2 regions of the Microbacterium sp. PA5 genome follow, and region 1 is predicted to be linked to the other one. Evidence: predicted binding sites of a transcription regulator. Region 1 holds the regulator's gene; the other holds the start of a gene.
The links. The regulator HspR, encoded in region 1, represses chaperone genes until heat shock. The targets are predictions, from matches to a motif close to AAGTTGAGTCNNNNNGACTCAACTT.

Region 1 (7,569 bases):
GCGGGCCGGCATGCCGGCGTCGCACGAGTCCCCGCGGCCCCCGATGTCAGGATGACGACATGACCGCACCCGCCTGGGAGCCCCCGCCCTCCCGAGAGCAGCGCGTCGCCGAGGGGCGAGCGGCACGACGGGCCGCGCCCCGGCGAAGCCTCGCCGAGCTCGCGACCGACGGCCGCGATCCGCTCGGGATCCTCGCGTCGCAGAACGCCGGACGCGTCGCCGAGCTGGTGCCGCTGCGGGCCGAGCGGATGGCGGCGAGCCCGTTCGCGTTCTACCGCGGGACCGCCGCGCTCATGGCGGCCGACCTCGCCCGGAGCCCCGGCAGCGGCATCCCCGTCGCCTCCTGCGGCGACGCCCACGTCGCGAATTTCGGCCTCTACGCGTCGCCGCAGCGCAGCCTCGTCTTCGATCTGAACGACTTCGACGAGGCCGCGTGGGCGCCCTGGGAGTGGGACGTCAAGCGCCTCGTGACGAGCGTCGTCATCGCCGGGCAGGCGACGGGCCGCGACGAGCGGGTGGTGACGGATGCCGCGCGCGTCACGGTGCGCGCCTACGCGCAGGCCATCGCCGCCTACACGCGCCGCAGCGCGCTGGCGCGCTACTACGAGCACTTCGACGTGTCGGGCGGGCGCGCGGTGCGCGACAAGGCCGGGCGGCGCGTGGTGCGCGCCGCGATCCGGCATGCGGAGCGCCGCACCGCAGAGCGCGCCGCGCGCAAGCTCACCGAGGCCGATGCCACCGGCAGGCTCCGCTTCGTCGAGGAGCCGCCGGCCATGACGCACCTCGACGAGCTCACGGCAGCCCTCGTCGAGGGCGCGTTCGCCGGCTATCGGGCCACCGCCGGGGTGGACATCCGCCTCCTGCTGCGGCACTACCGCGTCTCGGACACGGTCCGCCGCGCGGTCGGGGTCGGCAGCGTGGGAACGCGCTGCTTCGTCACCGTGCTGCAGGACGGCGACGGCAGCGCCCTGCTGCTCCAGACGAAGGAGGCAGGCCGGAGCGTGCTCATCGAGCACGGCCGGTGCCCGCAGCCCGAAGGCCTCGATCAGCAGTGGGCGGAGAGCGGCGAGGGATCCCGGGTGGTGTCGATGCAGCGGATCCTCCAGGGCGTGTCCGATCCCTTCCTCGGACACCTGCGCGGCCGGACGGGCGACTACTACGTGCGCCAGTTCCGCGACATGAAGGGCGGCATCGACATCGAGACGCTCGAGGACGGGCCGTTCGCCCTCTACGCCCGGGCCTGCGCGGTCACGCTCGCCCGCGCGCACAGCCAGTCGCCGAACGCGACGAACGTCGCCGGATACGTCGGCAGCGGGCGCACGCTGGCCGAGGCGCTCACCACCTGGGCCTACGCGTACGCGGACCTGTCGCGCGCCGACTACGACGCGTTCCTCGCCGCTCGGGCGTAGCGGATTCGGAGGATCACCGCGGAGTCGGAGGATCCGCCGCTCGTGCTCCGAATCCGGCGACATGCTCCGAATCCGGTGCGGGGGTCAATCCGCGTCGGAGGCCGGTGGGCGCCAGACGACCACCTCGGTGGCCCTCCGCACCCGCGTGCCGTGGCGCAGGGTCACCACCGAGCCGGAGGCGCCGGCGGCGAAGACCCGGGCACCGCGGCGCTGGTCGACCTCGTCGCGCAGGCGCTGCTCCAGCTCGCCGACCTGCCGCTGCAGGGAGCGCACGCTGTTCTCGAGCTCGATGATGCGCGAGATCGCGGGAAGGCTGATGCCCTCCGCGGACAGCGCCGCGACCTCGCGGAGCTGCTTCACGTGCCGCAGCGAGTAGCGACGCGATCCGCCCTGGGTGCGTCCGGGCACGACGAGGCCCAGCCGGTCGTACTGGCGGAGGGTCTGCGGGTGCATGCCCGCGAGCTCGGCGGCGACCGCGATCGCGAAGATCGGGGTCTCCTCGTCTACGTCGGGATCGCTCATTCGCGTGCCCTGCTCATCAGCTCGGCGCGCGGGTTCTCCTTCGGCTCCAGGTCCTGGAACCGCTCGAGCGCCTCGCGCGCACGGTCGTCGAGATGTGCGGGAACCGCCACCTGCACCTCCGCGAGGAGGTCGCCGGTGCCCTTGCTGGACTCCACGCCGCGCCCCTTGACGCGCAGGACGCGTCCCGAGGGCGTGCCCGGCGCCACCCGCAGCTTGACGGGATCGCCGCCGAGCGTCGGGACCTCGATGGTCGCCCCGAGAGCCGCCTCGGTGAAGGTCACCGGCACGGTCACGCGCAGGTTCAGTCCGTCGCGGGTGAACACGGGATGCGGACGCACGGTCACCGACACCACGATGTCACCGGCCTCGCCCCCGTCGGGAGAGGGACGACCACGACCGCGCAGCCGGATCTTCTGGCCGTCCGAGACACCCGCGGGGATCTTGACCTTGAACGGCTTGCCGTCCTCGCCCTGGAGCGTGATCGTCTCGCCCTTGACGGCGGTCTGGAAATCCAGCGTCGTGCGCGCCGAGACGTCGGCGCCGCGCTGCGGTCCGCCGAAGCCGCGGAATCCCCCGGTCGGCTGCCCGAACCGGCCGGAGCCGAAGCGGCCGCCCGACTGCTCGCCGAACATGGCGAACAGGTCGTCGAAGTCGGCCTGCTGCGTGCGCGTCCCGCCGCCGAAGCGGCTGAAGACGTCCTCGAAGCCGCCGCCGGACGAGCCCGGCGCCTGGAAGCGGGCGCTGCCCGATCCCATCGCGCGGATCTGGTCGTACTCCTGGCGCTGCTCCTTGTCGCTCAGCACGGCGTAGGCCTCGCTGATCTCCTTGAACTTCGCCTCGGCGACCGGGTCGCCCTGCGTCGAGTCGGGGTGGTACTGACGCGCGAGCTTTCGGTACGTCTTCTTGAGATCGGCGTCGGAGACGTCCTTGGCGACACCCAGGACCTTGTAGAAGTCCCTGTCGAACCAGTCCTGACTGGCCATACGTCTCCTAGTCGGTCCCTGAGGTCGACGCCGGAACGGCGACGACGACCTTCGCCGGCCGCAGCTCGATCGCGCCGAGGCGGTAGCCCACCTCGACGACCTCGAGGATGGTCGGCGTCTCGGTGCCGGGCGTCGGGGCCTGGAAGATCGCCTCGTGCTGCTGCGGGTCGAACGTGTCGCCGGCCGCGCCGTAGGTCTCCACGCCCAGGCGCGCCACGACGGCGCGCAGCTTCTCGGCGATCGCGGTGAGCGCCGAGCCCTCCACCAGGTCGCCGTGCTTCTCGGCGCGGTCCAGGTCGTCGAGCACCGGCAGCAGACCCTTCGCGACCGCGCCCTTGGCGCGCTCGATCTCGACCTCGCGCTGGTCCTCGGTGCGACGGCGATAGTTCGCGTACTCCGCCTGCAGGCGCTTCAGGTCGAGGAGCAGGTCGTGCTCCTCCGCGGGGGCGTCGGCCACGGCGGCGTCATCGTTCTGGGCGGCGCCCAGGATGTCGTCGATCGTCAGCTCGTCCTCTTGCGACTCAGGGTCGGATGCCGTGGCATCCGACCCCTCCTCGCCGAGGACCTCGTCGCCGTCTTCAGGCTTGTCGAAGTCCTTGTTCGTCATGCTTACTTCTTCTCGTCTTCGTCGTCGACGACCTCGGCGTCCACGACGTCCTCCTCAGAGGATGCCGCATCGGCCGCCGGCTCGTCCTGCGCCGGAGCGCTCTGCTCGGCCTGCGAGGAGGCGTAGATCGCCTCGCCCAGCTTGCCCTGCGAGGCGTTGAGCTTGTCGAACGCGTCCTTGACGGCGTCGTCGTTGTCTCCGGCGAGCGCGGTCTTCAGCGCGTCGACGTCAGCCTGCACCTCGGACTTGACGTCCTCGGGCAGCTTGTCGGCGTTGTCGGCGATGAGCTTCTCGATCGAGTACGAGAGGGTCTCTGCCTGGTTGCGGACCTCGGCGGCCTCACGGCGCTTCTTGTCCTCGGCCGCGTGCTCCTCGGCCTCGCGCACCATCCGCTCGATGTCGTCCTTCGGCAGCGACGAGCCGCCGGTGATCGTCATCGACTGCTCCTTGCCGGTGCCCTTGTCCTTCGCGGACACGTGCACGATGCCGTTGGCGTCGATGTCGAAGGTGACCTCGATCTGCGGGATGCCGCGCGGCGCCGGCGCGATGCCGGTGAGCTCGAACGTCCCCAGCGGCTTGTTGTCGCGGGTGAAGTCGCGCTCGCCCTGGAAGACCTGGATGGCGACCGACGGCTGGTTGTCGTCGGCGGTCGTGAAGGTCTCGCTCCGCTTGGTCGGGATGGCCGTGTTGCGCTCGATGAGCTTGGTCATGATCCCGCCCTTGGTCTCGATGCCGAGGCTCAGGGGGGTGACGTCGATGAGGAGGACGTCCTTGCGCTCGCCCTTGAGGACGCCGGCCTGGAGAGCGGCGCCGACGGCGACGACCTCGTCCGGGTTCACGCCCTTGTTGGGCTCCTTGCCGGTCTCCTTCTTCACGAGCTCGCTCACGGCGGGCATACGCGTCGAACCGCCGACGAGGACCACGTGGTCGATGTCGGACACCTTGATGCCGGCCTCGCGGATGACGTCCTCGAACGGCTTCTTGGTGCGGTCGAGGAGGTCCTTGGTGAGGTCCTCGAACTTGGCGCGGGTCAGTGTCTCCGACAGCGACACGGGGCCGGAGTCGGTCAGCGACAGGTAGGGCAGGTTGATCGAGGTGCTCGTCGAGCCCGACAGCTCCTTCTTGGCCTGCTCCGCCGCCTCCTTGAGGCGCTGGAGGGCGATCTTGTCGCCCGAGACGTCGACGCCGGTCGTGTCCTTGAACTGCTTGATGAGGTAGTCCACGATGCGCTGGTCCCAGTCGTCGCCGCCGAGGCGGTTGTCACCGGCGGTGGAGCGCACCTGGATGGTCGAGAAGTCGTCGTCCTTGCCCACCTCGAGCAGCGACACGTCGAACGTTCCGCCACCGAGGTCGAAGACGAGGATGAGCTCGTCCTCCTTGCCCTTGTCGAGGCCGTAGGCCAGCGCGGCGGCGGTCGGCTCGTTGATGATGCGCAGGACGTTCAGGCCCGCGATCTCACCCGCGTCCTTCGTCGCCTGACGCTCGGCGTCGTTGAAGTACGCGGGGACGGTGATGACCGCGTCGGTCACCGTGTCGCCCAGGTACTGCTCGGCGTCGCGCTTGAGCTTCTGGAGGATGCGCGCCGAGATCTCCTGCGGCGTGTAGTTCTTGCCGTCGATCGACTGGGTCTTCCAGTCGGTGCCCATGTGGCGCTTGACCGAGGTCAGCGTGCGGTCGACGTTGGTGACGGCCTGGCGCTTGGCGGTCTCGCCGACGAGCACCTCGCCGTCCTTGGTGAAGGCGACGACCGACGGGGTCGTGCGGAAGCCCTCGGCGTTGGCGATGACCTTCGGCTCGCCGCCCTCGAGGACGGAGACGACGGAGTTCGTCGTGCCGAGGTCGATTCCCACTGCACGTGCCATGTGTGTTTCTCCTTTGTGGAACGGATCGGGGTGAAGTCTTTCGAGATTGAGCCGTCGCGGCTCAAGTTCGCTCTGCTTCCACGATAGACCGCACCGCCGGTACTGTCAAACCAAGTTGATACGACTCTTATCAACTTTTCAGGTGCGGTGGTGGCTGCTCGGCGGCGGCCGGCGTCGGCCGGCGTCGGCCTCTGCGCGGCGGACGGGGGCGAAAGCAGGCTGGATCGGCCGGAGGCGTCCCCGGCGGCGCCCGCCCCGGCAGTCGGGCCTGCTTTCCGCACGTCTGCCCGCGCCGGACCCCGCCCGGCGGGCAGGATGGATGCCATGTCCCTGCCCGCCGTCTTCACCCGCCTCGTCGGCCCCCGCGTCACCCTCGACCCGCTGCGCCCGGACGACATCGAGCCCCTCTACGCGATGCAGTCCGACCCCGAGGTGTGCCGCTACCTGCTCTACGAGCCCCGCACCCGGGAGAAGGTCGAGGAGGTGCTCGCCCGCGACGCCGCGGCGCTCCGCCTGGCCGAGCCGGGCGACTACCTGCAGCCCGCCATCCGCGACGAGCACGGCGACTTCATCGGGACGATGTACCTCGACCTCAAGAGCGTCGACGACCGCACCGCCGAGATCGGCTGGATCCTGCTCCCGTCGGCGCAGGGCCGAGGATACGCCGCCGAGGCGGCGCGCCTGCTCCTCGCCTACTGCTTCGACGACCTCGGCCTGCACCGCGTGTACGCGGAGCTCGATCCCCGCAACGACGCCTCGGTCGCGCTGTGCCTGCGCCTGGGCATGCGCCACGAGGGACACTTCGTCGAGGACATGTTCCTCAAGGGCGAGTGGACCGACACCGGCCGCTACGCGATCCTGGAACGCGAATGGGCGGGGCGCCGGGGCACGGCGCCGGTAGCCTGAGCACACCCCCGCACCGCCGCGGGGGTGCAGCACCCGTCGCGGGTGCGGCACCCTCCGTTCACGGAAGAGTCCTAGCGTGACCCACATGTCGCTCCCCGACCAGCCCGCACCCGACTCCGTCCACGCCGCGGCGGCGGGCACGACCGAGGCCACCCGCAAGCCCGGCGTCCTGGCGTGGGCGCTCTGGGACTGGGGTTCGGCGGCGTTCAACGCCGTCGTCACGACATTCGTCTTCAGCACCTACCTCTCCAGCAGCTACTTCATCGATCCGGCGATCGTCGAGGCCGCGGGCGGCAACGCCGAGGACCCGGCCCTCGTCGCCGCCGAGGCGTCCAACGCGTCGCTGATCGGCGTGGCGCTGATGATCGCCGGCATCCTCATCGCCGTCCTCGCCCCCGTGCTCGGCCAGCGCTCCGACGGCTCGGGGCGCCGCAAGCTCTGGCTCGGGATCAACACGGGCGTCGTCGTGCTGGCGATGGCGGCGATGGTGTTCGTCGAGGGAGCGCCCGGCTACCTCGTCCTCGGGGCGACCCTCCTGGCCGTCGGCAACGTTTTCTTCGAGTTCGCGGGCGTCAACTACAATGCGATGCTCGTGCAGGTCTCCACCCGCGAGAACATGGGCCGCGTCTCGGGCTTCGGGTGGGGCATGGGCTACGTCGGCGGGATCGTGCTGCTGATCATCCTCCTCGTCGGCTTCATCGGGCTGGGCGACGAGCCGGGCCCGCTCGGGATCACCGAGGAGGGCGGACTCAGCATCCGCCTCGCGGTGCTCGCCTCGGCCGTGTGGTTCGCCGTCTTCGCGATCCCGGTGCTCCTGCGCGTTCCCGAGATCCCCGCCCGCGCCCGCGCGAACCGGGTCGGCTTCTTCGCCTCCTACCGCGTGCTGTTCGGCACGCTCCGCAAGCTCTGGCACGGCAATCGGCAGGTGCTGCAGTTCCTGCTGGCGAGCGCCGTGTTCCGCGACGGCCTGGCCGGCGTCTTCACCTTCGGCGCGATCATCGCCGCACAGGTGTTCGGCTTCACGTCGACGCAGGTGCTCTATTTCGCCGTCGCCGCCAACGTCGTGGCGGGCGTCTCGACGATCCTCGCCGGACGCCTCGACGACCGATTCGGTCCGAAGAACGTCATCATGGCCTCGCTCATCGGGCTCGTGATCGCCGGCACCGCGGTGCTCTTCATCGGCACCGCCGCGGTCGGCTTCTGGATCGTCGGGCTCATCCTGTGCATGTTCGTGGGGCCGATCCAGTCGGCGTCGCGATCGTTCCTGGCGCGGATCACGC
Region 2 (7,569 bases), 350 kb from region 1:
GCGGCGGGTGGAGCCTGCTGCGCCCAGTGGATCGCGGCATCCAGGTCGGCCACGTCGATGTCGACGACGCCGCCCAGCTTCTCGTGCGTGTCGGCGAACGGCCCGTCCTGGACGACGAGCTCGCCGCCCGCGAGGGTGAGGGTGGTCGTGGCGGAGACCGGCCGCAGCACCTCGGCCCCGACGAGGACGCCCGCATCGTCGAGCGCCGTGATGTAGGCGTCGAACGCCCGCATCCCCTCGGCGAGCGCCTCGGGACCGAGCTGCTCGGCGGTCATCTCGGGGTAGTGGAGCAGGAGCGAGTAGCGCATGGACGTATCCTTCCGGTTCGTGTCGAACTGACACCAGGATGACGATCGAGGCGTCCCCCGATCGACACGCCGACCGAATCTGCGTCGAGTCGGTCGCGGCGCTGCCGGACCTCGGCCCCGCCTCAGCCCCCGCAGGTGTCGTTGAACCGCAGCGCCGCGTTCTGCAGGTCGCCCGCCGACGCGTCGAGCGCCTCGGTGACGGCGGCGGCGTCGCCGTTCGCGCCGGCGTCGGCCACGGCGTCGCGGACACCCTCGATCGAGGTCCGCAGCGCCGACAGGATCGGAGCGACGTCGGCGTTGGTGACCTCGGGCGCGAGGTCGCCGAGGGCGGTGGCGGCGGTGTCCAGGCTCTCGCCCATCGCGTCGAGATCGCCGGTCTGCAGTGCGGCGTTGGCCTCGGCGATCTCGCCCTGCACGTCCTCCAGCCCCTGCGCGACGACGATGCACGCGTCGGTGCGGCTCTGTCCCGAGCCGGAGCACGCGGTGAACGCGGCGAGGGCGGCGATCGACATCGTCGCCACGACGAGGATCCGAGGGGTCGTGCGCATGCGTGCTCCGATCAGAGAGGGGTGACCCGCAGCCACACGAAGCCGTGCGGGGGGAGGGCCAGGCCCTCGTCGAGGTCGAGGTCGACGTCGTGCACGAGATCGCGCGCCGTCCGCGCGAAGCCCGAGAGCGTCAGCGGGTCGATCGCGACCTCGGCGTCGCCGACGTTGCCGAGCACCAGCACGCGGGAGGCCTCCGGGTCGCCGTCGACCGCCTCGCCGAGGGGGCGCTGGTAGCCGACCACGGAGGGGTGCGGCGTGTGGAACGGGATGAGCGCGTTGCCGGCGAACTCGGGCGTCGACTGCCGCACCGACACGAGTTTCGTGAGGCGCCGGAAGACGCGCCCGGCGGCGGTATCGGGGTCGTCGCGCTCGGCGTACCTGTCCCGCGGGCGCTGGCCGCGGTGCACCCACCGGCTGTCGCCGCGGCGCACGGGGTCGTCGAGATAGGTCGGGTCGTTCAGCTGGGCGACCTCGTCGCCGAGGTAGAGGAGCGGGATGCCGCCGGTCGACAGCGCGAGCGCGTGCGCGAGCACGACGCGATCCTCGCCGCCGGGATCGCCCGCCTCGATCCCCGCGAGCGACGCGGTGGTGCCGGCCACGCGGGCGTCACCCGTCTTCGGGTTCTCCTGGAACGGCACGCCGCGCGCGAACGTGCCCTCGTGGCGGCCGACGTAGAAGTCGTTCAGGAACCGGCGGTGGGCGTAGCCGTCGATGCCGAGCTCGGCGGCGTCCTCGTCGGCGAAGGTCCACCCGATGTCGTCGTGCGAGCGCACGTAGTTCACCCACGCGGTGCCCGCCGGCAGCTCGTGACGCCGGTCGAGGGCCTGCTGCAGGAGCCGCGCGTCGCGGGTGGCGAGCGCCTCCCACGTGAGCGCCATCTGCAGCGGGTTGTACGAGAGGCGGCACTCCTCGGGGGAGATGTAGCTGACGACCTCGTCGGGGTGGACGATCGCCTCCGACTTGAAGACGAGCCCGGGCGCGGCCATCGCCAGCACCGCGTTGAAGGCCTGCAGCAGCAGGTGCGCCTCGGGGAGCGACTCGCACGCGGTGCCCAGGCGCTTCCAGATGAACGCGACCGCATCCATCCGGAGCACGTCGACGCCGAGGTTCGCGAGGAAGAGCATCTCGCCCGCCATGGCGCGGAACACCCACGGGTTCGCGTAGTTGAGGTCCCACTGGAAGTGGTAGAAGGTCGACCAGATCCAGCGCCCGTCGTCGAGCTGCACGAAGGAGCCCGGATGGTCGTCGGGGAAGATCTCCCGCGTCGTCTGCTCGTAGGCGTCGGGCATCGTGCGATCGGGGAAGATCAGGTAGAAGTCCTCGTACCCGGGCTCGCCCGCGACCGCCTTGCGCGCCCATTCGTGCTCGTTGCTCGTGTGGTTGAAGATGAAGTCCAGCACGAGCGAGATGCCGGCCAGCCGCAGCTCGGCCGCCAGCTCGGTCAGCTGGGAGATGGAGCCCAGGCTCGGGTCGACCTTCCGGTAGCTCGAGACCGCGTACCCGCCGTCGTTGTCGCCCTCGGGCCCGAGGAACAGCGGCATGAGGTGCAGGTAGGTGAGGCCGAGCTCGCGGAAGTACGGGATCTGATCGCGGATGCCGGCCAGATTCCCGCCGTAGCGATCGACGTAGCAGACACCGCCGAGCATCCGCTCCGACTGGAACCACTCCCCGTCGGCGCCGCGCTGCGCGTCGCGCACCTTCAGGTCGAGCGGGCGCGCGTTCCACGACCCGGCGGCGAGGGCGATCGTCTGGGCGAGGGCGTCGCGACCGTCGGGCCGGTCGGCGTACAGCCGCGAGAACAGGTCGTGCAGGCGCGGGAACTGCGCGTCGAACCGCTCGCGGAACGCGTCGTCGACGCGACCGGCGGCCGATGCCGCGGCCCACGCGGCGTCGCGGTCGTCCTCGAGCGCGCCGAGCGGTTCGGTCTCCGGAACGGTCATGGAGCTCCTCTCCGTGACTCCAGCCTAGAGCGCCGCGCCGGCTTCTCCGTGGAGCGCTGCACCGGCCGCGGGTGGAGCGCTACGCTGGCGTCACATCGAACGAAGGATCCCGGATGCGCCTCGTCCAGATCGCCCAGCACGCCGACGATCTCGATCGTGCCGCGGACTTCTACACCGTCCTCCTCGATGCCACGCCGTCCGCGCGGTTCGACCCGCCCGGCCTCCTCTTCTTCGATCTCGAGGGCGTGCGGCTGCTGCTCGATCGCAACGCGCCGTCCGCCCTCCTCTACCTGCGCGTCGACAACGTCCACGATGCGCTGGACCGTCTCGGCGGGCTCGCCGACGTCGTCACCGCGCCGCACGTGATCTTCACGCACGAGGACGACGCGCTCGGTCCCGCCGGACACGAGGAATGGCAGGCCTTCATCCGCGACAGCGAGGGGAACACGGTCGGCCTCGTCTCCTTCGTCCGCGCGTAGCGCCTGCGTCGGGGTCGTCGATGAGCGCGCGTAGGCTCGGGGTGTGAGCGCATACGTCTCGGCGTTCGAACTGTTCTCCATCGGAGTAGGACCTTCGAGCTCCCACACGGTCGGGCCGCTGCGCGCAGCCCGGGACTTCGCCGCGCGGCTGCGGCCCCGGCTGGCGGAGGTGGCGCGCCTCGAGTGCGTCCTCTTCGGCTCCCTCGGCGCGACCGGGCTCGGCCACGGCACGCCCGACGCCGTCGTGGCGGGGCTGCGAGGGCAGGAGCCGGAGACCGTCGATCCCGCGGACGTCCGCGGCGCGTGGACGCAGTGGCAGGACGGCGCGTCGCTGCTCCTCGACGGTGCGCATCCCGTGCCGTTCTCGCGCGCGGATGTCGAGTTCGCTCCGCGCACGCGGCTGCCCGGTCATCCGAACGCGCTCACTCTGCGCGCCCTCGACGTCGCCGGCGCGCCGGTGGCGGAGGAGACCTACTACTCCATCGGCGGGGGCTTCATCCGGCGCGACGGCGAGGATGCGCCGGTGGCGTCCGCGCCCTTCCCGTTCTCCTACGACTCGGCCGAGCAGCTCCTGGCGCTGTGCGACGAGCGGGGGTGGACGATCGCCGAGGTCGCGCGCGCGAACGAGGAGGCGCTGCGGTCCGAGGCAGACGTCGCCGCAGGCCTCGACGGCATCTGGGATGCCATGTCCGCGTGCGTCGACGCGGGGCTCCACGCCGACGGCGTGCTCCCGGGGCTGCTGAAGGTCAAGCGGCGCGCCGGTCTGATCCGCGCCCAGCTCGAGGAGGCCGAGAGCGACGGCCGTCGTGAGCTTCCCGGCGAGTGGCTGGGCACCTTCGCGCTCGCCGTCAACGAGGAGAACGCCTCGGGCGGCCGGGTCGTGACGGCGCCCACCAACGGCGCGGCGGGGATCCTTCCGGCCGTCGCCATGTACTGGTGGCGCTTCCTGGCCGACTCGGGGCTCGGCTCGGGCAACGCGGTGACCCCGTATGGCGAGCTCGTCGGGTCCGCCCTCCTCGGCATGCACGCCCCGGATCGCGCGCCGATCGACGACCACGACGTGCCCGAGGACCTCACCGTGGAGGCGAACCGCCGGCGCGGGATCCGCCGCTTCCTTCTGACGGCGACCGCGCTCGGCTCCCTCTTCAAGGCGAACGCCTCGATCTCGGGTGCGGAGGGCGGCTGCCAGGCCGAGGTCGGCTCGGCCTGCGCGATGGCGGCCGGAGGGCTGACCGCGGTGATGGGCGGCACGAACCGTCAGATCGAGAACGCCGCCGAGATCGCGATGGAGCACCACCTCGGGCTCACCTGCGATCCCGTCGGCGGCCTCGTGCAGATCCCGTGCATCGAGCGGAACGCGATCGCCGCCTCGACGGCCGTGACCGCCGCGCGCCTGGCGCTCCGCGGCGACGGCAGCCACTACGTGTCCCTCGACGCGGTGGTCGAGACCATGCGCCAGACCGGCATCGACATGTCGCACAAGTACAAGGAGACGAGCGAAGGCGGTCTCGCCGTCAACGTCATCGAGTGCTGACGCTGCGCGCTCGCCCGTGCTCCGCTCGCGAAGGTGACGCAAAAGCGCCCCTCCGCGCCGCGGAACTGCTCGTTCGCGCCACCTTCTTCACCGATGCCGCCCCAGCGCGGCGCGCACCAGCTCGACCGCCCGGCCCTGGCGGAGGTGCGACGACGTGACGCGCACCACCTCCCAGCCGGCGGCGGCATAGGCGGCGTACTTCTCGAGGTCGCGGTTCCACTGGGTCCGGCTCGTGCGGTGATGGTCGCCCTCGATCTCGACCACCACGCGGTGCTCGCGATAGACGAACTCCGAGATGCCCAGCAGGCGTCCCGACGCGTCGCGCATCTCGACGTCGAGCTCGGCCGGCGGCAGCCCCGCGTCGGCGGCGTCGAGCCGGAAGAGCGTCTCGAGCGGCGACATGCTCCCTTCCCGGATGAGGGGGAGCGCGGTGCGCAGCCGCGCGATGCCGCGGCGCGGCCCGGCGTCCAGGGCGGAGCCGAGCTGAGCACGCGTGGCGAGACGGGCGTCGGGGTGCGGGACGCCGGAGCGTCCGCGGGGGATGCGCACGATCGCGTCGCCGAGGACGACGAGCTCCCGCACCGAGAGCTCGCGCCCGAGCATCGCCCAGGTCGACGCGGGGCTGCCGAGCGGCAGGCCCTCGCACTCGCGGACCCTCACGAGGTGCCCCTCGACTTTCACCCCGCGCACGCCCCGCCCGCGCGGTGCGCGCGCCGGCGCGATGACACCGACGTCCAGGTCGTCGCCGGGGTCGAGGGGGAGTCCGTAGAGGATCGCCGCCGTGCGACCGGTGAAGAAGGCGGACGCCGTGAGGAGCGGCGCGTAGGCGCGGGCCCGTCGCCATTCGCGTTCTCGTGCGCGTCGCCCCCGAGCGAAGGGGTCGTCGGGGTCGTCCGCAGGCGCCGGGCCCGATCGAACCCGCACGCCGTGAAAAGGCGCGTGGAGATCGCTCGCCCCGAGGCGGGCGCGGGAGACACCCCGTTCGAGGCCTGCGCGGGTGCGGAACACCTCGCCCAGCGAGTCGGGAAGCGGCGCAGGTCGTCGCGGCATCCCTCACCCTCCCGCCAGTTCCGCCCCCGTCCCGCCCCCTCCCCACCCCCACTTCCCCTCGCGCCCCACGCTCGCCCTGGGGAGGAGCCCCCACACGCCCGACGGCCTCGCGGATGTGGCGCAAAGGCGCCCCTCCGCGCCGCGAAACCCCCCATTCGCGCCACCTTCCGCGCCCCCTCGACGGCGAGCGGTGGAGGCGGTGTTCGCTGGGCGAGAACCGTTGGCACTCTCGGGGGGCGAGTGCTAATCTGGAGGCACTTGAGCCGATGTGACTCAAGTTTGAGACCACAACATCACACGCACAGAAAAGGAGAGAACCATGGCCACGTATGACCCGTTCCGTGACCTCGACCGCCTCGCGTCGAGCCTCTTCGACTCACGCCGCGGGCCCCGCCGCATGCCGATGGACCTGTACCGCGACGGCGACCACTACGTCCTGTCCGCCGACCTGCCGGGCATCGACCCGGGATCGGTCGACATCGACGTCGACGGTCAGCTGCTGACGATCCGGGCCGAGCGCACGCTCGCCGCCGGCGAGGGGGTCAAGTGGATCACGCGCGAGCGTGAGGCCGCCAGCTTCCTGCGTCAGCTGAACCTCGGTCAGGGCATCGACAACGAAGGCATCGCCGCGACCTACAGCAACGGCGTGCTCACCGTCACCATCCCCGTGAGCGAGAAGGCCAAGCCCCGCAAGGTGGAGGTCGTCGCCGACGGCGCCGCGCCCACCATCCGCGCCCACGAGGGTGCGGAGGAGCCGCAGCCCATCGAGCAGTAGCGCTCCGCTGCACACCCCGCCAGACCGCCCCGTCGCCCGCCGACCGGGGCGGTCTGCTGCGTCCAGGGCTATGATCGGCTCACCCGAACGGAACGTCAGCGAGGACGCCCGATGACCGAGACCGCCGCGCTGCGCAGGCATCCCTGTCTGGGGCGTGCCTGATGGAGCGCGAGCTGGTCGCGCCCGTCTCCCTCACTGCGGCGGACGGCCGGCTCAACGCCGACGCCATCGGCTTCGCGCGGCGTCCGCTCGTCGACACCGCCGGGGTCGACGGACGGCGGGGCTGGGGGCGCACCAAGCGGTGGGAGTACTGGAACGTCATCACGCCCACCCACATCGTCGCTCTCACGGTGTCGTCGCTGGACTACGCGGCCGTCCACGAGGTGTGGGTGTTCGACCGGGCGACCCGGCGCAGCCGGGGGAGGACCGCCACGGTCATCCCGGCGCACGACGTCGACCTGCCGCCGTCCCTCGGAGACGGGGCCGCGATCGCCCGGGCCCGGGACCTCGCGATCTCGGTGACGCCCGGGACCGAGTCGTGGCGGCTGTTCGCCGAGATCCCCGACGCCTCCTTCGACATCACCGTCGTCCGCCCGCCCGGCCACGAGTGCCTCGCGGTGGTCGTGCCGTGGTCCCGGCGGCGGTTCCAGTACACGGTCAAGGACGTCGCGCTGCCGGCCTCGGGCACCGTCGTCGTCGACGGCGTCGAGCACCCGGTGCCCGCCGGCTCGTGGGCGGTGCTCGACCACGGCCGGGGACGGTGGCCGTACGACGTGCGGTGGAACTGGGGCGCCGGCGCCGGGGTCAGCGGCGACCGCGTGGTCGGCCTGCAGGTGGGCGGGAGGTGGACCGCGGGGACCGGATCGACCGAGAACGGCGTGCTCGTCGACGGCATCCTCCACAAGATCTCGGAGGAGCTGCGCTGGGACTACGAC

Region 2: a site for HspR is predicted at 6,115-6,139, ahead of ACPWUT_RS12495 (Hsp20/alpha crystallin family protein). Genes of this name have one in related genera too.

What each region holds. Positions count from the first base shown of each region.
Region 1 covers NZ_CP187567.1:2,983,143-2,990,711, forward strand. Annotated here, with positions in the region: gene ACPWUT_RS14070 (potassium channel family protein) at 1-55, shown strand, start outside; gene ACPWUT_RS14075 (DUF2252 domain-containing protein) at 60-1,409, shown strand; gene ACPWUT_RS14080 (heat shock protein transcriptional repressor HspR) at 1,494-1,931, opposite strand; gene ACPWUT_RS14085 (DnaJ C-terminal domain-containing protein) at 1,928-2,914, opposite strand; gene ACPWUT_RS14090 (nucleotide exchange factor GrpE) at 2,922-3,521, opposite strand; gene dnaK (molecular chaperone DnaK) at 3,524-5,383, opposite strand; gene ACPWUT_RS14100 (GNAT family N-acetyltransferase) at 5,708-6,289, shown strand; gene ACPWUT_RS14105 (MFS transporter) at 6,375-7,569, shown strand, end outside.
Region 2 covers NZ_CP187567.1:2,630,775-2,638,343, reverse strand. Annotated here, with positions in the region: gene ACPWUT_RS12525 (YciI family protein) at 1-308, opposite strand, end outside; gene ACPWUT_RS12520 (hypothetical protein) at 431-856, opposite strand; gene ACPWUT_RS12515 (alpha-amylase family protein) at 868-2,796, opposite strand; gene ACPWUT_RS12510 (VOC family protein) at 2,910-3,275, shown strand; gene ACPWUT_RS12505 (L-serine ammonia-lyase, iron-sulfur-dependent, subunit alpha) at 3,319-4,809, shown strand; gene ACPWUT_RS12500 (DUF559 domain-containing protein) at 4,897-5,859, opposite strand; gene ACPWUT_RS12495 (Hsp20/alpha crystallin family protein) at 6,179-6,634, shown strand; gene ACPWUT_RS12490 (DUF2804 domain-containing protein) at 6,796-7,569, shown strand, end outside.